DNA from 2 places in the Arthrobacter sp. CAL618 genome. Region 1 is predicted to be linked to the other one. Evidence: riboswitches for the same ligand, from Rfam matches in the RefSeq annotation. Region 1 holds a riboswitch; the other holds the start of a gene.
The links. A riboswitch is a leader RNA that binds a small molecule or an ion and turns the genes downstream of it on or off. The one in region 1 is predicted to bind S-adenosylmethionine.
Positions count from the first base shown of each region.

Region 1 (5,790 bases):
CCAATGCGTTGAGGCGAGCGAAACACTGATCATGACTACGACATTGATCGTCATCCCGATCCATACCGGATGGATACCGAAGAGGAACTGCGACGGCGACCAACCACCGAAGTGATACCAACCCAGCCCTGTGCCGAATCCGGCGAGCATTGCCGCGTAGCTAGCGCGGCGGGTAGCCAATGGCCAGAACAATACGGCCAGCACCGGCGCAAGGGTGGCACCATTACGCAATGTCCAAGCGAGGACGTTCCACCAGGCGGCCTGTTCAGTGCGCAAGAAAGCGAACACAATCATCAGGACGGTCAACAGGACAAGCGACCACCGGGTGTACCGCACCAGGTCATCCTCGCTGGCGTTGGGACGCAGCGCCCGACCAACGTCACGTCCGAGGCTGGTTGCACCCGAAAACTGGCATGGGCCCGCCCAGCTCAGGGCGCAGGCCCACACTCCCAGGAAGAAGACACCAGCCAGCGGCGCGGGAACCACCTCAGCGATATAGAGCGATACCGCCACCAATCCCAGGTCCTGTGACGGAACGACAATCGCAGCAGCGGTACCCAGCAAAGCCCCAATGACGATGAACGGGATGCCGAGACCCGCAGCGTAGAGCATGCCCTTGCGGCCGTCTTCGGGTGTGCGGCAGGACATGGTCATCTGGAAGGCGGCCTGCGCCAGAAGAACATTGACAATGAAAGTACCGAACCAGGCGGCAATCAATGTCACTCCCGCCGAGGACATATCCAGCATCTCCGGCTGATCCACGGCAAGCTGGCGGATGCCATCGATGCCCGGATTGATAAAGAATGCGAGGATTCCAACGGCGAGCATGCCGATGAAAACCACACAGTTGGCGGTCTGGGTGAAGGCAACAGCTCGCATTCCGCCTGCGGAGAGGAACACAAGGAGCAACAACGCCGTCACGATGATGGCGGCGTGGATTGAAAGACCGGTGAGAGCGTGCAGCGCGGAGGCAAAAGCGATGGCCGTCGCCACTGACCACATGGGGAAGGTCAACGCCGTGATTGACCCTGCAATCGCCTGGGCTTTCCGACCGAACCGCTCCCCGATCATTCCAGTCACCGTTACCACCAAGCGTTTGCGCAACGGCTTGACGAGAATCAGGGCGATAAGGAGAACCTGCACCGTTTCCGCCACTCCATACCAGATAGCTGATATCCCTGTTCGGTAGCTCAGCTCCATGATGGCGATATAGGAGGATCCTGAAAACAGGCCCGTAATACAAAACGCCACGGTCCACGGGCTGAAGGTCCGGCTACCGACGAAGAAGCCCTCCCCATGATCTGCCCGGTTACGAGCGGCCCGGCTCGTCAAAGCCAGAAGTAGCGTGTACCCGACGGCAAGGCCGAGCGTCCAAAGTCCCGCGCTGGTCATGCCTCCGCCCCGGAAATCAGCCATACGAGGTTAAAGTCAACACCTGCGTCTCGCACCAAGTTGATGGCCGGACACCGCTTTTCGACCTGCCGCTTGAAGGTATCCAACTCTGATTCTGGAACCGGCGTGCGCAGATTCACCGTCAACGCGAAATTCTTAAAATGAGGGGAGACGTCCGCCGTCCCCCGGAATCCCCGAACGTCCTGCTGAGCTTGGGAAGAGGTATCGATGGCTTCAACGACGATGCCCAGTTCCCGTGCCACGGTTTCGATAACTACGGTGACGCAGCCGTTGACCGCTCCAACCACATACTGCATGGGAGTTGGGGATTTGTCGTTCCCGCCCACAGCAACAGGCTCATCGGTCCGGAAGGTAAACCCTCGAGTTTCAACGAGGGTGGTCATTGAGCCTTCCCACCTGCCCGTGGCCCGGACACTTTTGAGCCACTGGCCAGGGTCCCGTTCAGCGCTTGCCTTATTAGCGGACGCGGTAGGTACAGTCATTTCACTCTCCATCGGTCTGGCGGTAGCACCTTATCGAAGCCTGAGGCTCCAATGGGTTGCTGCGGCGTCATCGATCCAGATCTCTCGGCCGCTCGGGATGGTCGTACACAACTAAAGCCGGTCCGGTTTGATTCACGCAACTTCCACAGTTGGAATTACGGCGTGTGACAAAGGAGTGCAGCCATGAAGTCGAAACGCTCCCAGGCGGCGTATCTACGCCACTACCTGCACGCACGCTAACTTACGCGCCAGATATCCCCGCAGAGCGAGCCTAGGACACAAGCCCACTAAACGGGCCTCACTACCGTTCGGGCTGACAGCCGGCGCTCCCGACCGGTCGTCGCCGGAAACCACTCTCTTTTTTGCTGCTGTCCTTCGGATCATGCGTCCCCGCTGCACTACCCAACTCAGCTGCGCTGAGCGGGCCTGGAACCAAACAATCTGATCGGCGCTCCGACGTCGCTTATTTCCTCCCAGATTTCCCGGCACACAGACCGCCCTACGGGTTGACCAGCCCAGAGGAGAACAGCTCCGCGATGCTTCGCCAGCAGGCAAAAACAATGGGGGAGGGGACCAACACCGCACACACTCAAAAGCCCCAAAAACCCCGGAAATAAGCGGATCTACCCTATTAAAGTTGACCGGAAATCGGTAAAATTAGAGGTAGTAGCACAGCAGTTGACTCTTACTAAAACCGCCACGAAACCAAGGACTGAGCGCTATGACTCTCACCATTTACACAAAGCCCCAGGGATGCTTTGGCTGCACCAAAACCAAAGAACTTTTCGCCAAAGCCGGCATCGCGTTCACAGAGGTCGATATCACCACCAACGACCAAGCACTGGAATACATCAGCGAAGAACTCGGTTACTCCCAGGCCCCCGTCGTCGTCTACGAAAAAGACGGCTCAGAAGATCACTGGTCAGGACTGAACCCCAGCAAAGTCCAGCACGTCATCGAGCTACACAACACCTAAGTAAGACACTCATTTCCTCAAATACTCACCAGCAACGACAACACTAAAACCGCTACGAAAGGTAGTTGATCCTCATGGCAGGCGAAACCATCATCACAGTCATTGGAAACCTCACCGCAGACCCCGAACTCCGATTCACCCCCAGCGGCTCAGCAGTCGCGAACTTCACCATCGCCTCAACGCCCAGGGCTTTCGACCGGCAGACCAACGAATGGAAAGACGGGGAAACCCTCTTTTTGCGCGGCTCCGTGTGGCGCGAATCAGCGGAAAACGTCGCTGAAACCCTCACCAAAGGAACCCGAGTCATCGCACAGGGACGCTTGAAGTCCCGCAGCTACGACACCAAAGAAGGCGAAAAGCGCACCGTGATGGAACTCGAAGTCGATGAGATCGGCCCATCACTTCGCTACGCCTCAGCTACCGTCAACCGGCGCCAGGCGAGCAGCGGGGGAGGGCAAGGCCACCAGGGCAACAACAACCCCACAGGGCAGCAGCAAGACCCGTGGGCGGCACCCGTCAACAGCGGACCCACCAGGAACGCTGGCAACAGCGACGGGTGGGGGAACGGCCCCGAGCAGTCCGAACCACCCTTCTAAACCACCTAATTCGAGTCGCAGAACTCGCCGCGTGGAGCTGGAGGAAGTGCACAGCGCGATCACGGCCAAAGCTACGAAGCGCTAGGCTACAACTAGATTTCGTTTCGCAGGGAAAACAAGAAGAAACAGCGGGGCCGGTAACTGTGTGGTGCAGAAGCCGGCCCCACCTTCATTAAGCGATCCACCAGGACCACCTATGGAGCATGGCCCAATGAGCAGACTCGAACCGGCACGGTTTATGACCATTCCCGACGTGGCCGAAGAACTCAATACCAGCGCCAGCCAGATCCGGGCACTGATCAAATCCGGTGATCTGCCAGCAATCCAAATTGGCGGCAGATCGCAATGGCGCATCGAACGGACCAAACTCGAGGGTTACATCGCCGACGCCTACCAGCGCACCGCCGAGGCAATCCGCCGTGGTGACCTGCCCGCCGGTACCGCAGGCTAAACCGACCCTCGCTTACAGCTCATCCGGCGCAGCAGGGGTAACCGCTCCGACCCACACCCAGCCCTCACGCTGAATCTTGATTCCTGGCTCGAAGAAGGACACCTTGACCGCCGTTTTCGTCCACGCCTTCGCGTGTCCCTTCACCCGGTAAGCCTGTGACGGGTAGCGAATCCACACGTGCACCCGCCGCGGAGCAGGGAACTCATGAACAGGATTCGACGGTAAATCCAGTTCCGCCTCCGTGAGCATCACCGGCTCCTCCCGCATCACCAGTTCCTCAATCCACCCATCCAATAACCGGTCGTAATACTTCCTGTACCGCTTGTTCTGGCCCACGGCGTTGCCGCCACTCTGCTAACTCTCAGAAACGAAAAATAGACTGTGAAACGAGCCGAGTTTGATCGAGTCCTCGGCTCACCGTGCCGGTGCCCTAGAAGCTCCCCCCAGTTTTCTAGGGCATCGGCACCATTACGTTAGAGCCCGGCACCGACAGTTACTCAGTCCCAGCGATGCGGCGTAGTTGCCACCCGTCAGTGTGTGGTTCTGAGCTGATATCGAACTCCAGGGTGGGGGAGACCGGCCCGGTTTGAGCTTGGAACCGCCACGCCCGCTTAGTGATGAGACTGCCCTGCCCATTCACCGGGGTGTTCCCTGGCTCCCACCAGCTGCGGGAGCTAGACCAGCTCACCGGCTCCCCGACGGTCTGCCAGATCCGGCCACGCCACCGCATCGCCAACGGAGCGCCGCTGCTGTGAAACCTCACGTCTACCGGCTCGTTGGGGCGGCTTGTGAATTAGTCAAATATCCGACGCTAAGCCAGCGCTTTGTGGTGGCCGCGTCAGCTGGTGATGCCGATGACAAGGGCTCTGGCGGCTTCGAGGGTAAGCGTGGTCCCGGGCCGCGCCGTTCACCTAGGTGTACTCAGTCAGTAGGTTGGTTGCACCTGCTGATGGGTGGTTTGCCTCCGAGGCTGCCGTGGGGGCGGTGGTGGTTGTAGAAGTTTAGCCATGGTTGCAGCGCTTCGGTGCGGGCTTGGTTGGATGTGAAGGGGTGGCGGTAGGCCCAGCCTTCTTGGAGGGTGCGGTTGAAGCGTTCTGCTTTGCCGTTTTGCCAGGGGTGGCGGGGTTTGATCAGGATGTGTTTGGCATCCAGGGCAGCGAGTGCCTTTTGGAAATCGCGGGAGGTCCGGTAAGCGAAGGCGTTGTCAGTCATGACACGTTTGACCGGTGCCCCGTGGGCTGCCATTACCGCTGCCGCCCGGGTAAGGAAACCGGCGCACGTGGGCCCCTTCTCGTCTGACAAGACCTCGGCGTAGGCGAAGCGGGTGTAGTCATCGACGGCGACGTGGATGTAGTCAAAGCCCACCTTCTGATTCGATGCGCGGTGATTTGCCGGGCTCTGGGAAGGATCAGCCCGCCACCCGCCTCCGTCGGGAATGCGCCCGAGTTTCTTGACATCGACGTGGATCATGTCCCCCGGTGCGTCCCGCTCGTAACGGCGATCAGTGGCTCGGGAAGCCCGGATTCGTACCCCGGTCACCGGATCCAGGTCCCACAGGCGCGGCATGCCAGCACGGGCCAAAATCCGGGAGACTGTCCGGGCGCTAATACCGCAACGCAAAGCCAGGCCAATTGGGCCTTCGCGGTGCTCCACGCGCTGGGTCAGAACCTTACTCACCACATTCGCTGGGGTCGCGTGCGGGCATGACTTTGGTCTGGAGCTGCGGTCCTGAAGACCTACCTGGCCGTGAGCACGGTACCGGCCTATCCACCGGTGTGCGCAGGTCCTGGATATCCCCATCTCTTTGGCCACATGGGCAATCGGGCGGCCGGAGAGGACGCGTTCAACGAGGATCTCTCTACCGGTCGGGGT
Region 1 covers NZ_ASZW01000138.1:122-5,911, reverse strand. Annotated here, with positions in the region: gene K728_RS0108435 (sodium:solute symporter family protein) at 1-1,392, opposite strand, end outside; gene K728_RS0108430 (OsmC family protein) at 1,389-1,796, opposite strand; SAM riboswitch class I at 1,901-1,999, opposite strand; gene K728_RS0108425 (glutaredoxin family protein) at 2,617-2,871, shown strand; gene K728_RS0108420 (single-stranded DNA-binding protein) at 2,946-3,467, shown strand; gene K728_RS0108415 (helix-turn-helix domain-containing protein) at 3,679-3,918, shown strand; gene K728_RS0108410 (hypothetical protein) at 3,931-4,254, opposite strand; gene K728_RS22695 (DUF6504 family protein) at 4,412-4,681, opposite strand; gene K728_RS0108405 (IS481 family transposase) at 4,840-5,790, opposite strand, start outside.

Region 2 (6,976 bases), on a different contig from region 1:
TTCTGGCGGGCCGTCGAGGAGGTCGGCGGACCCACGGCATCAGAGGCTAGGCGTGCGGGGACCGCTGAGGGGCACCTGGCCGAATTGTTCGAGGCCGCGGGTTTGAACGAGATTGAGCAGGGGAGTCTCAGCGTGCGGGTGGAGTTCGACTCATTCGCCGGCTGGTGGGAGCCCTTCACTCTCGGCGTCGGGCCGGCCGGTGATTATATGAACGGGCTGGACCCCACGGGTCGGGAGTATCTCCGGAAGGCCTGCGCCGAACTGCTTCCCGCACCGCCGTTTATGATCGACGCGACGGCGTGGGCAGTCCGGGCGCGTGCTGGGTGACGGTCACAAGTGGCCCCTGGACCCTCTGGGCCACACAAGAGTGGTGCACCAGCACACTAGCGGTCGCGCAACCACTTAGCCGGGGATGAGCCACTTTTCTGGGCACTATCTTCCGAAAGCGGGGGAGCGCCGTCGGCCGGCTGTCCGGACTCCACCGTGGGTGATTGGTCCCTGAGGAAAAACGCTCCGAGGGAACCGGCGAGGGTCGCGAAAACCGCCACAGAGTAGATGGCCAGCAGCACCTGGAGTGCGCGGGCGAAATGGTCTGTCGGAGTGATCCCGGTACCGGTAATTGTTGCCATCGAGGCTTCGAACAAGGCGTCGGTGTAGGACTCGTGGGACCCGGTGGCATAGAGCAATTGGCTAGCGGCAAGAATCACTACCGCTGTCACTGCCGCAAGCCAGCCGATCCTGCCGGAAAGCAGTCTGCCAGCGGATCTGGAGCCTCGCACGCTGGCAGAGAGGATTCCGCCGAACCGCGCGAAGCGAGCCGCCCGCAACATCCTGAACGCCTGCAGCGCCCTAAAAAATCTGAGGAACGGGACAAGCAGGAAAACTACCTGCCACCAGTTCTTCCGCCAGAACGCGGCACTGAAACTGGCGATGTAAGCTCGCAACAGAAACTCACCCACGAAAATTACCCAGAACAGCCAGCCGACAATACTGAACACCAGGACAAGCGTCGGATCCTCAGCCAGCACCTGTCCGAGCACTATGAACAGGAAAATGATGCCCAGGATGCCCATCGGTTTGTCGAGCCGCCGCGCCAGTTCTTCGGCCGATCGCAGGCGTACCCCAAGCGGTGAGTCGGAGCCTACTCCGTCATGGGGGCTGGTCATGGCGTACCGGCACCTGGCCAATTGGTGACTTCGTCGAGCGCGGATCCGCTACCGATCTTGTCCGTAGGAATGACACTGAGGGTGCCGTTGGTTTCGAGTATCACAGCCGCAATGTCAGATAGGTCTCCTGAGCCAGCGGTGCGAATTGCCTGACGTACCTCGGATTCCGTCAGACGGTTTCTGCGCAGTTCGTCAGCCTGCAGTTGCCCTCCAAGGACCAGGGCAACCGGCTTGGCCGTGACCAACGAACGTATTCGGGGCCAACGTGCCGACATCGCGGCGACCACCAACTGAAGCGACGCCAGTAGCACCAGTGCAGTCAGTCCCTGGGCGAAGGAGACCTCAGCACCGAGCAGGATGGTGGCAAGTGTAGATCCCAGGGCAACGGTGACGATGAAGTCAAAAGCATTGAGCTGGCTAAGGGTACGTTTGCCCGACGCCCGCAGGAGCACCACCAGCGCGGCATATGATACCGATCCAATGATGAGTACTCGGATAATCTGATCCCACGATTCAAACCACATGTAGAGATCGTTTCATACGGCTCGTGCCATCGCAGCAGGCTAGCGGTAGGGGACGTGGGGTTTGTTCGATCCCAGTGAAGAACCCGCCTCGAGAGGACCACCCATGACCAATGAGAAACGCTATTCACTCGTCGATCCGGCGTCACCAGCTTTCGGTGTCGCGTCAACCGCCGTCATGGGCGCCGTCACGCTCGTCGATCCTTCCAGGCTGGACGGACAGCAGCGCCGCGTCATGCGGGTGGTCTCGGCCGTAGTGTCGGGGCTCTACGTTGGCGTTACGATCGGCGGCAAGCGGCTACCGCTCAGGGCTCTGGCCGGGGTCGTTACAGGAGCTGCCACGCTTCGTTTCGCTGACACCAGTGAGGCTATCGATTTGCGACTGGAGAACAAGCTGCGCCAGGTCGGGATCCAGCACCCGCGACGATGGATGGCCGCCGGTACGGCAGCGTTCATCGCCGCCGGATTCGTTGGTGATCGTGCTGCAGCCAGAAGGCGGGAGTTCCTGGCCATGCTCGAGGATCAGTCCGAACAGGTACGGCCGCTGGACAGCAAAGTTCGAAAACTGGTGAGGGGCATCCTCAGCGCCAGCGAGGAAAGAGGGGCTCAGGAGCTCCGCGCCCAGCTGGATGCCGCCGAGGAGGTCTACTGGGACGACGAGTTCACAGGCACCGCATACTTCAAGGTCCCGGAAGGGTTGCCCCGCGCTGTGCCACACAACCAGGTATATCCGGTGCGGGCCCGCTTCATTGGGCCGGACGGCGCATCACATCAGGTGCTCGTACAAGTCCTCGACGGCATGATTGACCACATCACAGCAGAGGTAACGAACCAGGAAGACGCCGATCAGGTCGAAGGCCTCCTTGAAGGGTGGCCGGACGCCGCCGAGGTGGTCTATGTCCTGGATAGCACCGACGGGACGAGCACAACGATCGGCTAAGGCCGGCGCCTCTCTGTCGAGCTACGACTGCGCCGGGGTCACAGGTCCGCCCGGGATGCTGGCCATTGGGGATCGCGTGGCGGAGTCGATCTACCTCTTGCATAAGCGACTTCGGAGTGTTTAGCTTCGAGGGCGGCGCGGCCGGGCTTGGGGCCGAGATCGAGGTTGTTCCAGCTGGGTTGTTGGAATTGCTGAAGCCCCGCAAGAATCGCTGAACCGAGGACAGAATGCATGCGAAGCGAAACAGTGCGACCACCCTGCTCGCCCTTGCCCTCCTGATGGCAGGGGCCGGCTGCTCCGTCAGCCCGGGATATTCCAGCGTCCTCACTGATGGGGGCACCGACGAAATGTGCTTTGTGGATGTGCCGCCAAGCGAGGGGAAAACCCTCGTCGGTGAGATAATTACCAACAACGGAGATCAGCCGGTCACCGTCACGGAAGTGAAGCTGCTGGATGCTCAGGACATGGTGGTGGAGGACGCCTACATTATTCCGATGCAGTCAGGCCCAGGTACTACCCTCGGCGTGAGCTCGACGTTAACAAAGGACCCAGAGGTTCAAGCCATACTGGACCAGGCCGAACCGGCTGAGGGCTACGTCATCGGCCCAGGGGAGCAAGTTAATGTGGTGACCGCAGTATCAATCGCCGCAGCTGTCCGCCAGGGAACTGCATCGGGAATTGAGGTGCGCTCTGAGCAGTGGCCGGACACCAACGTCTCTGACGCGCGAATCAAAATGACCATGACGAAGACTCGTGTTTCTGACCACCAGATTTCCGTTAGTTGACATAATGTAGATTATCGGCGTTTCCGGGAAGGGTTCAGCAGCGGATCCGGGAACTCCCTTTACCGCCAACCTGACGCGAGATAAAGACCCACCGGCGAAGACTATGAGCTACTGACGGTCACCAACTCTTTGCCTTTATCCGTAGCGCGTTGATCCGTAGCGCGGGGTCGAGCCGTAACGGATCCGCCAAACCGCCGTCGTCAGCAGGCGCGCAGTCGAGCACGCGCTGCCAGAATATTCTCATCCCAGACGGATTCGAGGATTCGACGGTCAGCGAACGCGCGTCGAACCATGCCGTCGCAACGTTATCGATCACCCGCCACTCCGTGCTGATCTCTCTCATACCGAAATGTATACCCACCTGCACCGGCCTGCCAGTGCTGAATGTTGCGTCGGAAGTCGTACGGATCAGGACTTTCTTGATCGCCCCATCATTATGCGATTAGATCGCCGTAGTCCGCAGGGTATCGCTCCCCCGGACTGAACAACCATCCAGAGCGGCTGAGAGACCTGGCTCGTTGAAGCCGCAGCAACCACCCCTCGGGGCCGGTGCTACTGCCAGGACCGATGGAGAAAGTTTTATCCCCCGTTGGTGTCGACCCCATTCCTGGCGGTCAGATGCTTCAGCGTGCGTGGGTAGGGCACCTCGATCACGACTGAGAGGATCGACATGATTTCCCGCACCGTCTCACACCACAACGTCCTACCGCCCAACCCCGGTCCACGCCGGCGGTCCCTGCGGGTAGCGGCGCTCATCGGCCTTACGGCAGTGGCGCTCACCGCCTGCGGTTCGACCGCCACTACCGCTCCGGGTGAAAGTGTGGCCAGTGGACAGCCGGTCGAGGGCGGCACCCTGGTATATGCCGAGGTGACCCCCATCAATAACTGGCAGACCCAGTCCGCGAGGTTCTATGAAAAGTCCAATGTCCTCAACAGCGTCCTGGACCGCCTGACGTATTTCGACGCCGACCAGGGTGAGATTGTCCCCTGGATAGCCTCCGAGTTCTCCGCCAACGCAGACGCAACCGAGTTCACCTTCACCATTCGACCCGATGTGACGTTCAGTGATGGCACTCCGGTAGACGCCGAGGCAGTCAAACTGAACCTCGACGCCCAGGGCTTTGGGATTGAGGCGGCCCAGATTCAACCGAACGTGGACTTCGCCGGGTACGAGTCGGCCGAGGTGATCGGTGCTGATCAGGTGCTGGTGACGCTGTCCTCCCCCAACGCGAACTTCCTGCGGGCCACCACCTCGGTCACCGCCGGGTTGGTGTCCCCCGCAACACTTGAGCTGGATGCGGCAGGGCAATCAGCCATCTCCCAGATATCCGGGTCCGGACCCTTCACCTTCGAGTCCGAGAAGCCTGATGAGGAAGTAGTACTGGCCAAGCGCCCGGACTACGCCTGGGCGCCGGAAACCGCTGACAACCAGGGTGACGCGTACCTCGACAAGGTCGTCGTCAAATACCTGCCGGAGGTCGCCCATCGTGCTGGGGCGGTCCAGTCGGGGCAGGTCGACCTGGTGAGGGGCCTCCAGCCGGTGGACGAGGAAACCCTCGCTGCGACCGGTAATCAGGTTCTCCCGGCGAAGGGCGTGGACCTGACAGTGAACATGGCCGCGGTCCGGGTCGGCAGCGGGAAGCTGGCCGACGAGAACGTCCGCCGGGCCCTGCAGATTGGTATTGACCGGCAAAGTCTCAAGGACACCGTCCTGTCCGACAGCTACGAACTGGCTGCCTCGGTCCTGAACCACCGGGCACCCGGCTTCACCGACCTGTCCGAAGAACTCGAATACCAGCCCGAGGAAGCACGGCAGCTGCTCGACGAGGCGGGCTGGAAAGTCGGGGCCGACGGCATCCGGGCCAAAGACGGAATAGCACTCGAGGTGACCGTCACTAGTTCCAACAATTCGGTTGTCATCAAACCGGCCTTCGAGCTGATTGAACAGCAGTGGCGTGAGATTGGTGTCAAGCTCAACAACCGCGCCGGCGACAACACCTTTCTCGCCTCAGCAATGCCTGACCCAGCGGTGGAGTTTTTCGGCACCCGACAGTTCATCTACGGCGGTCTCGGCCCGATCTTCGAGCCGGAAAACAACACCATGACGCACACCAGCGACGAAGACCTCAACGCGATCTTCGCGGCCGAGCGTGCGGCAACCTCACTCGAAGAGCGCGATGAGCTGCTGGCCGAGGAACAGTATGCGTTGGTGGTGGATAAGGCCTACTCCCTGGTGCTCTGGGACGAGGTCCAGGTTTACGGTGCCCACAGCGGGACCCAGATTGAATTCACGTCCGGCACCGCCCCGGTATTCCAGGGTGCCTGGAAAACCGGCGGGTAGCGTCCATGATCCGCTATCTCTTGCAACGGATAGGACAGGCCCTGTTGGTGGTGTGGCTCGCCTACACTGCGGTTTTTCTCGCCGTACAGCTTCTGCCCAGCGATCCGGTAACAATTTTCCTGACCGCCGACTCAGCGGTCGATCAATCAGCGATCGACGCCATGAAGAGTCAGTACGGTTATGACCAGCCGTTGCTGACGCAATACCTGAACCAGCTGGTGGGGCTCTTCTCCGGTGATTTCGGGTACTCGCTGGCTTCCGGACAGTCAGTGTGGGACCGGATCAGTGGGGTCGCCGGGTCGACCGTCGCCCTGGCCGGCGCCGCCTTCATCACTGCGGTACTCATCGCCGTTTCCCTTGTCGGCGCCGCGACACTCACCCGTTCGACGGTGATCCGTCGGGTTTTAGTAAACGTGCCTCCCCTGTTCGCGGCCATTCCAGCATTCTGGCTCGGTCTTGTGCTGCTCGATCTGTTCTCCATCCGCTGGGGAGTCATGTCGTTGTTCCCCGATGGTTCCTTTCTGTCCCTCGCCGTCCCGGTACTGGTACTGGCCACTGTCGTGTCCGCTCCCCTGGCCCAGGTGCTGCTCAAGAGCATCAACCACGTCTATGACCAGCCCTTCATAGATGTGCTCCGGGCGAAGGGTGCCTCACGGTCCTGGATCTTCTTCCGCCACGCGCTGAAGAACGCTGCGGGTCCCGCCCTGACAATCATGGGCATCACGGTTGGAACGCTTTTCGCCGGGTCGGTGATCACTGAAACCGTCTTCGCCCGCTCGGGTCTCGGGTCAGTGGTCCTGACGGCAGTCACCACCCAGGATGTGCCGTTGGTGCAGGGACTGGTGCTCCTGACGGCTTCGATCTTTGTGGTGGTCAACCTGGCAGTTGACCTCCTATATCCGCTCCTTGATCCCCGCATCCTCACCAGCAGCCGAGATGGCGCCCCGCGGGTCCTTGCTGCTTGATGACCTCCCTTCGATAAAGGTTTCCCTGTGCCAACCACCAATAATCTCCCCCCTCTAATACTGACTGCAGATCCAGGCCCAGGCAGGAACGGCGGTCCCGGCCTCGGGGCGGCGGTGCCCGAGACCGCTCCTGTGCCGTCAGCCCGACGACGGCGCGGACCGCTTCGTAGCCCGTCCTTCTGGTTGACGGCGGCGCCCCTGACCGTCGTCGCCGCCTGGGCGCTCGCTCCCGACCTGTTCACCTCGTTCTCCCCACTC
Region 2 covers NZ_ASZW01000160.1:13,500-20,475, forward strand. Annotated here, with positions in the region: gene K728_RS0109665 (class I SAM-dependent methyltransferase) at 1-327, shown strand, start outside; gene K728_RS0109670 (hypothetical protein) at 384-1,166, opposite strand; gene K728_RS0109675 (DUF421 domain-containing protein) at 1,163-1,690, opposite strand; gene K728_RS0109680 (hypothetical protein) at 1,794-2,627, shown strand; gene K728_RS0109685 (hypothetical protein) at 2,855-3,412, shown strand; gene K728_RS0109690 (hypothetical protein) at 3,531-3,755, opposite strand; SAM riboswitch class I at 3,898-3,986, shown strand; gene K728_RS0109700 (ABC transporter substrate-binding protein) at 4,083-5,753, shown strand; gene K728_RS0109705 (ABC transporter permease) at 5,759-6,718, shown strand; gene K728_RS0109710 (ABC transporter permease subunit) at 6,902-6,976, shown strand, end outside.
Region 2: it holds a riboswitch for S-adenosylmethionine, as region 1 does, so the genes downstream of both, K728_RS0109700 (ABC transporter substrate-binding protein) here and K728_RS0108430 (OsmC family protein) in region 1, are expected to answer to the same signal.